2 regions of the Pseudodesulfovibrio alkaliphilus genome follow, and region 2 is predicted to be linked to the other one. Evidence: predicted binding sites of a transcription regulator. Region 2 holds the regulator's gene; the other holds the start of a gene.
What was found. Region 2 encodes sigma-54, which starts transcription at its own class of promoters, with help from an activator protein. Its sites were predicted from a motif close to CTGGCACGGNNNNTGCTT; they were not measured.

Region 1 (7,599 bases), on a different contig from region 2:
TCACCGGAGAGGAACTCCTGCAAGGTGCCGTCAGGAGCCTTGGATTCGAGTACGAACGGGTTCTTGCCCTCGTCCGCCAGAGCGGGATTGAAGCGATAGAGCGGCCAGTAGCCGGAATCGACAGCCAGCTTCTGCTCGTACTGGGTCTTGCCCATGCCCTTCTTGATGCCCTGGTTGATGCACGGCGCGTAGGCGATGATCAGCGAGGGGCCCTTGTAAGCCTCGGCCTCGCGGAAAGCCTTGAGCATCTGCTGCTTGTCCGCGCCCATGGCCACCTGGGCCACGTAGACGTAGCCGTAGGTCATGGCCATGCGGCCCAGGTCTTTCTTGCCCGTGGTCTTGCCCGCGGCCGCGAACTTGGCGATGGAGCCAAGGGGCGTGGCCTTGGAGGACTGGCCGCCGGTATTGGAGTAAACCTCGGTGTCCATGACCAGGATGTTGACATCCTCGCCAGAGGCCAGGACGTGGTCCACGCCGCCGTAGCCGATGTCGTAGGCCCAGCCGTCGCCGCCGAAGATCCAGACCGATTTCTTGGTGAAGAGGTCGGCCATGGAGGCGATCTCGACCAAGGTCGGATCGGTTGCGCCCGCAAGGGCGGCCTTGAGTTTGCCGCCCCACTGGCTGGAGCCATCGGCATCGTCGCGGTTGGCAAGCCAGCCGGCCAGGGCCTCCTTCAATTCGCCTGAGGCGGACTCAAGGGCCTTTTCGGCCAGCCGGGCCAGATGCTCGCGGCGATGGGACACGGCCATGTCGATGCCGTAGCCGAACTCGGCCGCGTCCTCGAAGAGCGAGTTGCCCCAGGCCGGACCGTGGCCGTGGCTATTGACGCAGTAAGGCGTGGTCGGAGCGCTGGCACCCCAGATGGACGAGCAGCCCGTGGCGTTGGCAATGACCATGCGCTCGCCGAAGAGCTGGGTCAGCACCTTGACATACGGGGTCTCGCCGCAGCCCGAGCACGCGCCAGAGAACTCCATGAGGGACTGGCGGAACTGGCTGCCCTTGACCGTGTCGCGCTTGAAGGCGTCCTTGTAGGAGATGGTCTCGGTGAAGTCGAAGTTGGGAACCTGCTCAGAGGTCTGGGTGGCGATGGGCTTCATGACCAGCGCCTTGTCCTTGGACGGGCAGATGTCCACGCAGTTGCCGCAGCCCAGGCAGTCCAGCGCGGCGACCTGGAGGCGGAAGCGGAGTCCCTTGACATCCTTGCCCTTGGCCTCAAGGGTGGTAAAGGTCGCCGGAGCGCCGGCAAGCTCCTCGTCGGTGGCCAGCACCGAGCGCAAGGCCGAGTGAGGACAGACAAAGGCGCACTGGTTGCACTGGATGCAGTTGTCCGCGATCCACTCTGGCACGTTGATGGCCACGCCGCGCTTCTCGAACCTGGAGGTGGCCAAGGGCATGGTGCCGTCCACGCTGAATGCAGAAACAGGGAGATCGTCACCCTTCTGGGCCAGCACCGGGCGCATGACCTTGCTCACGTATTCCGGCTCGCTGCGCACGACCGGGGCATCGTCGGCCAAGGTCTTCCATGCTTCGGGCACGGATATCGCGACGATGGCGTCCACCGCGCTGTCCACGGCGGCGTTGTTCATGTTGACGATCTTGTCGCCCTTCTTGCCGTAAGCCTTCTTGATGCCGTCTTTCAGCAGGGCCACGGCCTGGTCAAAGGGAATGACATCCGCCAGCTTGAAGAATGCGGTCTGCATGATCATGTTGATGCGCCCGCCAAGCCCCACCTGCTGGGCGATCTTGACCGCGTCCACGGTGTAGAACTTGAGCCCCTTCTGCGCGATGGTCCGGCGCATGGCAGCAGGCAGCTCGGCATCCATCTGTTCGGCGGTCCAAGGGCAGTTGAGAACAAAAGTGCCGCCGTCCTTGATGCCGTCGAGCACGTCGTAGAGGTGCACGTAGCTTGGGTTGTGGCAGGCGATGTAGTCGGCCGCTGAGACCAGGTAGGTGGACTGGATGGGCTTTTCGCCAAAGCGCAGGTGGGAGATGGTGATGCCGCCGGACTTCTTGGAGTCGTAGGCGAAATACCCCTGGGCGTAGAGATCGGTATTGTCACCGATGATCTTGATGGCCTGCTTGTTGGCGCCCACGGTGCCGTCCGCGCCAAGACCCCAGAACTTGCACTGCACGGTTCCCTCGGGGGTGGTGTCGGCCACGGCGGGCACGGCCAGCGAGGTCTTGGTCACGTCGTCCTCAATGCCCACGGTGAAGTGGCGCTTGGGCTCGGCAGCGGCCATGTTGTCGTACACGGCCTGGACCATGGCCGGGGTGAACTCCTTGGAGCCCAGGCCGTAACGGCCGGCCAGCACGTTCAGGCTCATGCCCTGCTCGCCGAACACTGTACGCACATCCTGGTAGAGCGGATCGCCCAAAGCACCCGGCTCCTTGGTGCGGTCGAGCACGGCCACTGTTCTGGCCGAGGCGGGCAAAACGGCCAGAAAATGCTTGGCCGAGAACGGGCGATACAGCCGGACCTTGATCAGACCCACCTTCTCGCCGCGAGCACACAGGGCGTTGACCACTTCCTCGATGGCCTCGCAGGCGGAGCCCATGGCGATGACGACGCGCTCGGCATCGGGTGCGCCCACATAGTCAAAGGGCTTGTAGTTCCTGCCGGTCAGGGCCGAAACCTTGGCCATGTACTCCTCCACGATGCCAGGGATGGCGTCGTAGTAGGCGTTGGTCGCCTCGCGACCCTGGAAGTAGATATCGGGGTTCTGGGCCGTGCCCCGGATGTCCGGATGCTCGGGGTTCATGGACCGGGCGCGGAAGGCGGCCACCTTGTCCATGTTCAGGAGCGGCTTCATGTCCGCATAGTCGATGGCTTCAATCTTCTGGATTTCGTGGGAGGTGCGGAACCCGTCGAAGAAGCTGAGGAAGGGCACGCTGGCCTCCACCGTGGCCAGATGGGCCACCAGGGAGAGGTCCATGACCTCCTGGACGCTGGCCGAGGCAAGCATGGCGAAGCCGGTCTGGCGACAGGCCATGACATCCTGGTGATCGCCGAAAATGGACAGGGCATGGGCAGCGATGGCCCGGGCCGAGACATGGAAGACTCCGGGCAAAAGCTCGCCGGAGATCTTGTACATGTTCGGGATCATGAGCAAAAGCCCCTGGGACGCGGTAAAGGTGCATGTCAGGACACCGCCGGCCAGTGCTCCGTGCACCGCGCCCGCTGCGCCCGCCTCGGACTGCAGCTGGCGGATACGCACTTTCTGGCCGAAAATGTTCTCGCGACCCTGCGCGGCCCATTCGTCCGCGATCTCGCCCATGGTGGACGAGGGAGTGATGGGATAAATGGCCGCCGTCTCGCTCATGGCGTAGGCAACCCAGGCCGCAGCCGTGTTGCCGTCCATGGTTTTCATCTTGGACATGTGGTCGTTCTCCTCTGAGGCGTTGTTGTCAGAAATATTCCGCGGGTGCGGTCACATGCGGACCGGACAATCCGGCCCGGCTTAATCAACATCCATGCCAAAAAAACTGCTTGGGAATTTATCACGCCATGACGGGGCGTTGGGTCTGGTCGGGTGGGAATAAGAACAGGGGGGGGGTCGCCAATGCGTCCGAAAAAACGGACTCCCCTGCCAGCGTGAAGATCGGGAGAAGACTACGGCTGATGGCGACTCTGCTCCATAAAGTTAGGCTGTTACGAAAAAAACACAACACGAAAATGAATCCGAAAAAACAGACGTGTCCGTTTTCATGGAAAGAACAAGGAAACAATCCCCTGCCCGGACATGAAAAAAAAAGAGGGAGCCCTCCCGAAAACCGGGAGGGCTCCCTCGCCAACAGCGCGGGCGCGAACTACTTAACAGCTTCCTTCAGAACCTTGCCGGGCTTGAACTGGGCAACCTTGCAGGCGGGGATCTTGATGTCCGCGCCGGTACGGGGGTTGCGGCCGGTGCGTGCCTTGCGCTCGCTGACGCTGAAGGTGCCGAACCCGGTCAGGGTCAGCTTGTTTCCGGCGGCCAGCTCGGCCTGGATGACTTCGAGAATGGCATTCATGGACGCCTCGGCCTGGGCCTTGGAGGTGCCGTTCTTCTCAGCGATTTTGGCAACAAGTTCTGCTTTGGTCATCTGTCTCTCCTATGTTGATGAAAATGGTTTCCGTGCACGGAACGCAAAAGTATTAGCCCTCCATACACACATGACGAAATGAAAGGAAGCCCAAAAAAGCCCCTGCGCAAAAAAAATTGCGGCTATTGGGGGTTAACCGGACCTCCTGACGGCAACCGACATGAGAATCGTCCGTTTTTTCCCCAGCCCGTCAGAGGGACAGCCCATATTTCTTGAGCAGGGAATACAAATGAGAGCGGGAAAGACCGGACACTTCCAGGATTCGTGCCAGATCACCCCCGGATTGGCGGATCAACTCGCCCAGATAGACTTTTTCCGCCGTTCCCTTGAACTCGCGCAGGGAAGGGAGCGCCTGGTCGAAGATATCCTCGAAAACATCCTGTCCGATTTTTCGGACGACCATGCCGTCCACCAGCCCCACGTTTTTCCCGGGCACCACCTCTGAGCCGGTCATGCGCTCGATCTGCGCCTTGGCCACCTCAATGCGCAGGGCGCGTGGCAGGTGCATGGCGTAGATGGTCTTCTCGTTGCCCGCCGCTATCACGGCCCGCTCAAGGATATTGAAGAGCTCACGAACATTGCCCGGCCAACTGTAGCTTTCGAGCACGGTGAAGAAGTTGGAGCCAAAGCTCTTGCGCTCCATGCCGTACTGACTGCACAGCCGCTCCACATGGAACAGGGCCAGAGAGCGGATGTCCTCCGGCCGCTGGGATAACGGCGGAAGATGGATACGCATGGTCTTGATGCGGAAAAGCAGATCGGCACGGAACTGGTCCTTCTCCACCATGACATCAAGGTCGCGATTGGTAGCGGCCACCAGCCGGAAATCACTGGTCTGTTCCCTGGTATCGCCCACCGGGCGGAAGGTGCGCTCCTGGAGCACACGCAAGAACGCCTTCTGAATGGACAGGGGCATCTCCCCCACCTCGTCGAGGAAGAGCGTGCCCTTGTCGGCCAGCTTGACCAGGCCGATACGGTCGGCCTGCGCTCCGGTAAAGGCTCCCTTGCGGTGGCCAAAGAGCGTGGACTCCACCAGGGTCTCGGTCAGCCCTGCGCAATCCACCACAACAAATCTGCCGTCCCGGCGGCGCGAGTTCTCGTGGATGGTGGAGGCGAAAAGCTCCTTGCCCGTGCCGGTTTCGCCAGTGATGAGCACGTTGGTGTCCGTGCGGGCCGCCTGGGCCAGCAACTCGAAACTCGCCCGGATCAGCGGGCTCTTGCCCACCACATCCGAAAGATCAAGGGACTCTATCTCCGACTTGCCCGCCTTCTCTTCCCGATACTTCAGCGCACGTCCCAGGGTGAGCGAGATTTCACGCACGCTGGACGGCTTGAGCAGGTAGTCCCACACTCCGCCCTCGATAGCCATCTCCGCCCCGTCCGGGTCGCCCTGGCCAGTGAGGATGACCACCTCGGGAGGATTGGGGAGCGCCATGAGCCGGGGCAGTATGTCGAGCCCGTTCCCGTCGGGCAGCCGCACATCGAGAAAAACGACATCATAGGACTTGCCCTCGGCCAGGGACAACCCCCGCCCCAGGGTCTGGGCCGTGTCGCAGTCGTGCGAGAGTCTGCCGATGAGGCTCTCCAGGGTCTCGCAGACCTCGATATCGTCGTCTATCACCAGGATGTGGGCCACGTCCTCTTCCTCGCTTGTCCGGTCACTTCGTTACCTTGAGCGCGCCCGCTATGGCGGCCGCGAGATCGTCCTTGTCGTAGGGCTTGATAACCACCTGCCGGATATTGGGCAAGAGGACGGCCGCAGATGCCGCATCCTCGCGCCCGGAAACCAGGACCACCGGCAGAAGCGGAGCTATCTCCCCCAGCCGTCTGGCCAACTGTGTGCCGCTCATGCCCGGCATGTCATAATCGGTGATGAGCAGGTCAAAGGGGCACGGCAGGGCCTCGGCCAGGGCCAGGGCCTGATCCGGGGCGTCTGCCGCGGTAACGCGGTAGCCCATGGATTCGAGTAGGCGGGGAGTAGACTCCAACTGATCCCGGTCGTCCTCCACGAAGAGGATGCGGCCCCCGGGCAGGACCGGGCCGGTCGGCCGCGCCGGGCTCTCCGAATCAATGCCCTCGGCCAGGGGCAGGAAAACCTCGAAGACAATGCCTCCGCCCGGCTTGGGCAGAACCCGCAATCCGCCCCTGTGGCTCCTGACTATGCCGTGGACAACGGCCAGTCCCAGCCCGGTACCCTCGGTCTTGTCCTTGGTGGAGAAAAAGGGGTCAAAGATCTTGTCCAATATCTCCGGCGGAATGCCCGGCCCGTTGTCCTCAATGCACAGGCATACATGTTCGCCCGGTTCAATGCCCATGGCCGTCGCCTCGTCCTCGGCGAGAGCCATCTGGCCGACACGCGCCTCAATGACCCCGCCGGTCTCGCGAAGGGCGTGGAAGGCGTTGGTGAATAGATTCATGGCCACCTGATGCAGCTGGGTGGGGTCGGCCAGTACGCAGGGCAGATCCGGGGCCACCCGGGAGCGGACCTCGATGTTGCTCGGCATGGACGCCTCCAGCAGCCCCAGGGCCTCGGCAACCACCGCGCCTGCGTCCGTGGGCCGGAACCCCTCGGTGGACGGGCGGCTGAAGGCGAGGATCTGCTTGACCACACGTCCGCCGCGCCGGGCGGCCTTGAGCACCCGCTCCAGGTCGCGGCGCGTCACCGAATCCGGCTCCACATCGCTCAAGGCCAGCTCTGTGGAATTGATTATTGAAGTCAATATATTATTGAAATCATGCGCTATCCCTCCGGCCAACGTGCCGATGGCCTCCATCTTCTGCGACTGGAGAAGCTGTTTTTCAAGATTGTGTTCCTTGGTGATGTTCTCCGCCGTACTCAGCACACCCACCACCCTGCCCGACTGGTCGCGAATGGGCACTTTGTTGACTTCGAGCCATGCCTGAGCCCCTGATCCGTCCGCCAGCTTTCGCCGCACCTTGCGCACCGCCTCCGGATCGTGCATGGCCTGCTGGTCTCCGGCCATGGCCCAGCGCACATACTCCAGGTCGTCAATGACCTCGCTGGTGGTCCTGGAGACGATGGACGAGGAGTCGCCATGGCCGAAGAACTCGGCAAAGGCGCGATTGGCCCCGAGGTAGCGGCCGTTCATATCCTTCCACGAAAGCAGTTGGGGCACGGTGTCCATGAGGGTTTCCTGGAAGGCGAGCTGATCCTTGATCTTGCGCTCCACCTTGCGCCGCTCAAGCATGGCGAAAACCAGGAACACAGTGACCACCAGCAGCAGGGCGAAGCTGACCATGATGGTCCAGAACAGTTCCTTGGGCATCTCGTAGAACGCCTTGGGCGCGTTGATGATCCGACTGCCGCGAGGCAGCATGCCCTCGGTCAGGCCCAACCGGGTCATGGCGATGTGGTCGAAGACGAACTCGCCCCCGACATCATAGAGCACCTTGATGCTGTCGGTCGATCTGCCGGCCAGGATGTCAAGGGCCATGGCCGCAGCGGTCTGACCGTGCAGGAAACCGGAAAGCACATGGCCGCCCACAGCTCCATGCCCG
Region 2 (7,599 bases):
GATGTCGTCGGCCAGCTGGTCGTTGGCCACCACAACCATGCTCGCGCCCGTGTAGGGCAGCCATGTCTCGATAATCTGTCCATGGATAAGGCGGTTGTCGATGCGAACCAGATTCATGACGCCTTGCCCTTGGCTGCGGCCCGCTTGCGGAGCATGGCACCGGCAACCTTGATGCCCTGCATTCCGGCATCCATGGCCTTATCGGCCAGGGCGTCAAGGTCCATGAGCCGGGACTGCAGTGTGGCCACCAGCATGGGCAGATTGACGCCGGTAATGACCTCAAGCCGTTCCGACTTCATGAGCGACAGGCTCATGGTGGTGGGAGAACCGCCGAAAAGATCGGTCAGGGCCACGACCCCCCTGCCCTTTTCCACGGATTTGATGGCCTTGCGGATGGCCTCCATGGATTCGTCCACGCCCCGGTCCACATCCACGCCGACGGCCAGACAGTGCTGTTGGGGCCCCAGCACCATCTCGGCCGCCTCAAGCAGAGTTTCACCAAAGGAGCCGTGTGTGACCAGCACCACGCCCACCATGGAAGTGTCTTCGTTCTTCGCGGCCATGATTATCCCAGTTCCATGTGTCTGTGTTCTATGGTGACTGCATACCCTTTTTTCTTCAGTGTCGCCAGCACCGATTCGGCCACGGCCACCGAGCGATGGCGTCCTCCGGTGCAACCCAGGGCCAGGGTGATGCGATAGCGCCCCTCGTCAGCATACAGCGGCAGGATATATGTCAGAAATTCCAGAAATCTGTCATTAAACTCCACTCCCACCTGACTGCCCAGTACAAAGTCGGAGATGGTCTTGTCCAGACCCGAAAGCGGTCGAAGCGCTTCGTCGAAATAGGGGTTTGGCAGAAAACGCAGGTCAAAGACGAAATCCGCTTCGCTCGGAACTCCGTACTTGAAGCCGAAGGTGATGATGTGTACCCGCATCCCCCGGCCCAATTCCTCGATGGCCGACCACTTTGTCTGGATCACGCGGCGCAGATCGTGGACCGAGTAGTCCGAGGTGTCGAGCACCAGATCAGCGCTGGCGCGAATGGGGTCGAGCAGCGTCTTCTCCTGTTCCAGGGCCTGTTCCAATCCCAGCGACTGGCTCTCCAGGGGGTGGGGTCTGCGGGTGGTGGCGTAGCGCCGCATCAGCTCGCCCAGCCTCGCTTCGAGAAAGAGTACCTGAGGCGAGATGCCCATGGCGGCCATCTCCTCAAAGGCGATGTCCCATCCTTCCAGGAATTCCGGCTGGCGCATATCCATGCCCAGGGCCAAACCGCGATACTTCGTGTCTTGTTTGAGGATCAGGCCTGCTATCTTGGCCGACATGCCTGACGGCAAGCCGTCGATGCAAAAAAAACCGAGATCCTCGAAAACCTTAAGTGCGGTGCTCTTGCCCGAGCCCGAGATGCCGGTCACCACGACCACGGGAAAGGTATTGGCAGGTGTCACGGCATGACTCCGGGCGGTCTAAACCTCTTCGAGGAGCTTCCAAAGCGCCTCGAAGTCCTCGGCCCCAATGAATTCGCGACGGAAAGCCTCGTCCTTGAGGACGCGTGAAACCTGGGCGAGGATACGCAAATGCATGCCGGCCACTTTTTCCGGGGCGAGTACGAGAAAGAAGATGGTGCATGGTTTGTGGTCCAGCGCCGTGAACTCGACGCCGGAAACGCTCCTGCCAACCACTACAATGACCTGTTCCAAGTCTTCGAGCTTGCCGTGGGGGATGGCAATGCCGTCGCCTATGCCCGTGGTGCCCAGGTTTTCGCGATCAAGAAGGACACGGACCGCATGGTCCGTGTCCATTTCAGGATATTTCTCCCCCACCGGGGTGAGGAGTTCCGCGAGTACCTCCGGCTTGGAGCCGGAGACGAGATCGTACAGGACAAGATCCTTGTCCAGGTAATCACCGAGTTTCATGCTTAATTTCCAGGATCGATCAGACCGAAGTCGCCGTTCTTGCGCTTGTAGATGACATTGACGCCCTCGGTCTCCGCATTGCGGAAGACGAGGAACTCGTTGTCGAGGGAGTCCAACTGCAGGGCTGCCTCGTCAACGGACATGGGCTTGGGTTCGTATGTGTCGGTTCCCACAATGGTCGGGCCGGGTTTTCCCGCCTTGCCTTCATAGGAAATGAAGTTCATCTGGACCTTGTTGCCACGGGCCTGCCTGCTGCGATCCTTCATCTTCTCGCGCATGCGTCGCAGCTGTGCCTCCAGCTTGTCGAGGACCATGTCGATGGTCGAGTACATGTCTTCGGAATCTTCATAGGCCGAGATGTGGATACCGTCGGCATTGAGGATTATATCAGCCTTGTGACGAAACTTGTCCACCAGCAGGTTGACCTGGAGGTCGGCCTCCGCGTCGGAAACATACTTGCCCACCTTTTCAAAGCGCTTCTGCGCATATCCCTTGAGATGATCAGACGGCTCAAAGTTCTTGAAAGTGAAGCTTATGTTCATACATTCCTCCTGGTTGAATGTGTGGAAAGCCTGCCTTAGAAATACTGCTTTCTCTTGGAGGACGAGGCAATGCCCATGGCGGAACGGTATTTTGCAACCGTGCGCCTGGCGATGTTCACCTCCAGTTTTTCCTGGAGAATCTCGCCGATACGCTCATCGCTCAGGGGCTTTTTCTGGTCCTCCGCGGCGATCATCTGCTTGATGAGCGCCTTGACACTTTCCGAGCCCACCTGGGAGCCGTCGTTGAGGTCCAGCGCACTGTTGAAGAAGAACTTCAACTCGAAGATGCCGTGTGGGGTGGACACATACTTGCTGGTGGTGATGCGGCTGACAGTGGACTCGTGCATCTCGATATCTTCTGCCACCTCCTTGAGGATCAGAGGTTTGAGTTTTGTCACACCTTCCTCAAAGAATTCACGCTGAAAGCGGACAATGCTCTCCACTACCTTGTACAATGTTCTCTGCCGCTGGTACAGGCTTTTCATCAGCCAGGCGGCCGAGCGCATTTTCTCCTGAAAGTAGTCCTTCTCCTTGTTTCTGGCACCCTGCATGGTTTCCATGTAATAGGAGTTCATCTGCAGCCTGGGCAGTCCGTCCTCGTTGAGAATGATGACGAAGTCGTCCCCGTATTTGTAAACGAAGACATCGGGGCTGACATAATGCGGCTCGGTGCTGGAGAAATGCGACCCGGGCATCGGGTCGAGGGTTTGCAAAAGCTCAATGTACGACTTGAGATCGTCCATGGAAATCTTGAACTTGCGGGCCAGAGGCTTGAAACGGTTCTTTTCAAGGTCTTCCAGATGATCGCGGACCAGGGAAACCAGGATGGGGTCGTCGAAGCCGAGCACTTCCATCTGGACCAGCAGACATTCCTGCGGGGTTCTCGCAGCGATGCCCACCGGGTCGAGCCGCTGAACCCGAAGGACGACGGACTCCACTTCCTCGGGCGCGACCTCGGCCATGGCCGCCATCTCTTCTGCTGACGCCTGGAGATACCCATTGTGGTCAAGGTTGCCGACAATCACCTCGCCGATGGACAACTCACGTTCGGTGAAGTCGGAAAGCCGCATCTGCCAGCCGATGTGACCTTCCAGCGATGGTTTTGAGGCCAGCCGGGCCTCGAAGGACAGCCCTTCTTCGGGAACCTCCAGATCGCGGGCCGTGGATTGCTTGGAAGTGCTCGAAAACTCACCGAGGTAGTTTTCCCAATCCGCAGTACGGACAAGCTCCTCCTCGGCCTGGGATTCGGTCAGTTTCTCGGGCTCGCGAATCTCGGTTTCCACCTCGGCTTCATCGAGAAAGGGATTCTCCATGAGCTCCTGCTGAACGGTTTCGAGCAGTTCCAGGCGGGAGAGCTGCAGGAGCTTGATGGCCTGCTGCAGCTGCGGTGTCATGACCAGCTGCTGGGAAAGCTTGAGTTGCTGCCTGAGTTCCAATCCCATATTCTAGACCTCTCGGCGCGGGCTCCACATGGCTCCGCGCCGGGGGTTCGCGACAGTTTTTTTCACCGATCCATTCAACTCCTGCTTTCAACCCTGCCACACATCAAAGCAGGAAGCAATATCTGCCTGATAACCATCTGACAAGCTTGCATTATTCAGATAGGATTATCGGCATGAAAAAAGTGTACCAACGATTCACCCCGCTGTAAATCGCCAAGAACGGATGCAAGGGGAAAAAAGACGTTTAGAGGCGGAAGTCCTCACCCAGATATATCTGACGGGCGCGACTGTCTTGCACGATCTCTTCGGGGCTGCCCTCAAGGATGACCGTGCCCTCGTAGACGAGATAGGCTCTGTCACATATGTTAAGTGTTTCCCGAACATTATGATCTGATATGAGGATGCCGATGTCCATGCTCTTCAGCACGGAGATGATCTCCTGAATGTCGATAACCGCAATGGGGTCGATGCCAGCGAAGGGCTCGTCGAGCAGGATGAACTTGGGATCCATGATCAGGGCTCGGGCTATTTCGAGCCTGCGGCGCTCACCGCCCGAGAGGAACATGGCCGCCTGGTCCGCCAGCTTGGTAATGGTGAACATTTCCAGCAACTCGTTGGCCCTCTTGTGTTGGGCGGCGGGGGGCAGATCCGTTTGCTCGAGGATTATCTGGAGATTCTCGCGTACCGAGAGTTTCTTGAAAATGGAACTCTCCTGGGGCAGATAGCTCACGCCCATGCGGGCCCGCTCGTGCAGGGGCCTGTCGGTCAGTGGTTCGCCATCAAGGGAAACATGGCCTGTATTGGGCTTCACGATGCCCACCAGCATGTAGAACGTGGTGGTCTTGCCTGCCCCATTGGGACCGAGCAGGCCGACCACCTCGCGACGGTGCACCTCAAGGTTGATACCGTGCACCACCTCCTTTTGGCCATAGCGTTTGGAGAGGTTGGCTGCGACAAGTCCGTCCGGCATCTACTGCACCTTGATCTTTTCGGGGGTCAGGAAGATGGCCTTAACGCGCTTGCCCTTGCCGCCCACCACTTCGCTGCGATTCTCGCGGACATGGAAGTTGATCACCTCGCCGGTCAGGCTGTTGGGGCCGTCCTGGAGCATGGGATCATCCTCCATGCGAAGCAGTTGATCCTCCACGAAATATGTCAGCTTGCCGCAGGTGCCCTCGGTGCTGCCTTTTTTGGCCCGCACGGTCCCTTCGGCCACGATGCGCTCAATGCCGTCCACGGAAAACTGTTTGCCGGTACTTGAGGAAAGAAAGGCCGAAAGCCGGTTGGCCCAAAGGGTCAGCTCTCCGTGCACGGCCACCACATTGCCGATAAAGGTGACAGTCCTGCTGTTTTCGTCATAGGTCATGCGATCCGAGGTGATCTTGACAGGAACCCGGCTGGGATCGACGCCCACCTGGATGGGGGCAGGCGGGGTCGGGGCGGCCGGGGCCTTGACCGAGCCCTCGCCCCGGGCCGGGCCGGAGTCTGTTGTCTGGGCGGTGTCCGTAGCGCCGGGCAGAGGCGCACCGGCCGACGGGGACGCGATCACCTCCAAGGCTTTGCCCTCCACAGGGCTCAAAAACCTAGCATTGGCATAGCCCAGGGCGCGGCTTTCGTCGCGCTCGGCCTCGGTGAGGTCAAAGACCGCATACCAGCCGTCCTTGGGAAAATCGACCCTGACGCGCTGCCCCTTGGTCAGGGTGAGCACATGCTCGCTCCGCGGAGAGCGGGCCTCGCGCACGTTGAGATTGCTTGCAGCCTCGCGCACCTCGCCCCAATCGGCCCCGAAGGCCGGGGAAATAAAGGCGAGCAGACAGGCCGCAGCAATGAGCCATCGTGTCATATTTATCAAATGCTTACTCCCTGCCCTGGTCCTGAAACGGACTCGTGTCAAATCCCTTGGGCGCGAACAGCGCCTCGACGCCGCCGGCCGCCTTGAGGTCGAGGCTGACCATGTCTATCTCCACGGCTGCTGCCGTGAGCGTCATGTCCGGGCGGCGTACGGTCACGCCCCCCTTGAGATACACCTTGTCTATGGCCCCTACATAATCAAGATGCGCCGCGTCGAGGGCCATGACCCCGAACCGCCCGGTGACGTTGTCGAACAGGGTCAGGTTGTCGTTGGGCTGATCCACCTCTCCCCTGTCGGCCTTGACGTACACCTCTTGACGCTCCTCGCCGAAATAGGCGGAGAGCTGTGGCCGGGTCACGCCCACCAGCTTGCGTTCCTGGTTGTATTTGGCCTCGGTGGCCAGCAGCTTCCAGGTCATTGCCCCTTTTTTGCCTTGCACCAGCTCAATGTCCTCGGCTGTAATATCGGCCTCGTCAAGCAGTTGGGTCCGGGATTTTTCCGTCACAGGCTGGACGGTCGTTGGCTCAACGATCTGCTCGGTGAAGAAGGCGGCCTTGATGACAATGCCCGCCAGCAGACCGACCAGAAAAATCGTGATGAGCAATAATCCGGGACGCCCTTTCATCTACCCTGCCCACTGCTTCAGTGTGCTGTCCTCGAGTCCTCTGGCGCGCAGGATCAAGGCGACGGCCTCGCGGACAGCCCCATGTCCGCCGGGACGGACCGACACCCAGTGGGCTGCCTCAAGCACCTCGGGCATGGCATTGGGCACACTCAAGGCCAGCCCGGCTTCGCGCATGACCGCGAGATCAATCCAGTCGTCGCCCATGAAGGCGGCTTCGGACGTTTCAACACCGGCCTTCTCGCATATCTCGAGGAAATGTGGCAGTTTGTCATGGTTTCCTGGGTAGTAGTGGGTGATGCCCAGTTCCCTGATCCGGCTGGCCACCGGGGGCTGGTCCAGGCCGGTGATGACCCCCACCTCAACACCCACGGACTGGGCCAGCTTGATGCCGAATCCGTCCTGGACGTTGAACCGTTTCATGACCATTCCTTCGGCGCCATAGTAGAGCCCGCCGTCGGTCAGCACGCCGTCCACGTCAAGCACCAGCAGGCGGATGCGGCTGGCACGCTCCATGACGCCATCACGCATCGGCCAGCTCCCATATGGCCTTGAGCCGACGCAGCAGAAGTTCCACGCGATCCAGAGGCAGACTGTTGGGGCCGTCACACAGGGCGGTGTCCGGGTCTGGATGGGTTTCGAGAAAGATACCGTCCGCTCCCGCGGCCACGGCCGCAGAAGCCAGCACGGGCACATATTCGCGCTGTCCCCCCGAGGCCGCGCCCAAGCCGCCCGGCAATTGCACAGAATGGGTGGCGTCGAAGATCACGGGCACATCGAATTTGCGCATTTCGGGGATAGCGCGCATGTCCACCACCAGATTGTTGTAGCCGTAGGTGGAGCCCCGCTCGGTCAGCCAGATATGTTCGTTGCCCGAGGCGCGGACCTTGTCCACGGCGTTTTTCATGTCCCAGGGAGCGAGAAACTGGCCTTTCTTGATGTTGACGATGCACCCTGTCTTGGCCGCAGCCACCAGAAGGTCGGTCTGTCGACAGAGGAAAGCGGGGATCTGGAGCACGTCCGCCACCTCGGCCACCCTTGCCGCCTGTTCGGGGCTGTGGATGTCGGTGACAATGGGCAGACCTGTCTCGTCTTTGACTTCAGCCAGAATGGCCAGCCCTTCTTCCATGCCTGGTCCGCGAAAGCTTGTCACAGCCGTACGGTTAGCCTTGTCAAAGGAACTCTTGAAGACCAGGGGCAGTGCAAGACGCGAGGCCACGGCGGCA

Region 1: the regulator sigma-54 is predicted to act here: its motif matches at 3,461-3,478, upstream of nifJ (pyruvate:ferredoxin (flavodoxin) oxidoreductase).

What each region holds. Positions count from the first base shown of each region.
Region 1 covers NZ_WODC01000006.1:161,441-169,039, reverse strand. The annotation lists gene nifJ (pyruvate:ferredoxin (flavodoxin) oxidoreductase) at 1-3,377, opposite strand, end outside; gene GKC30_RS10470 (HU family DNA-binding protein) at 3,808-4,080, opposite strand; gene GKC30_RS10465 (sigma-54-dependent transcriptional regulator) at 4,271-5,716, opposite strand; gene GKC30_RS10460 (hybrid sensor histidine kinase/response regulator) at 5,739-7,599, opposite strand, start outside.
Region 2 covers NZ_WODC01000007.1:91,655-99,253, reverse strand. The annotation lists gene GKC30_RS11160 (PTS sugar transporter subunit IIB) at 1-117, opposite strand, end outside; gene GKC30_RS11155 (PTS sugar transporter subunit IIA) at 114-563, opposite strand; gene rapZ (RNase adapter RapZ) at 566-1,447, opposite strand; gene GKC30_RS11145 (PTS sugar transporter subunit IIA) at 1,466-1,915, opposite strand; gene hpf (ribosome hibernation-promoting factor, HPF/YfiA family) at 1,918-2,457, opposite strand; gene rpoN (RNA polymerase factor sigma-54) at 2,493-3,899, opposite strand; gene lptB (LPS export ABC transporter ATP-binding protein) at 4,144-4,869, opposite strand; gene lptA (lipopolysaccharide transport periplasmic protein LptA) at 4,870-5,742, opposite strand; gene lptC (LPS export ABC transporter periplasmic protein LptC) at 5,756-6,376, opposite strand; gene GKC30_RS11115 (KdsC family phosphatase) at 6,377-6,904, opposite strand; gene kdsA (3-deoxy-8-phosphooctulonate synthase) at 6,897-7,599, opposite strand, start outside.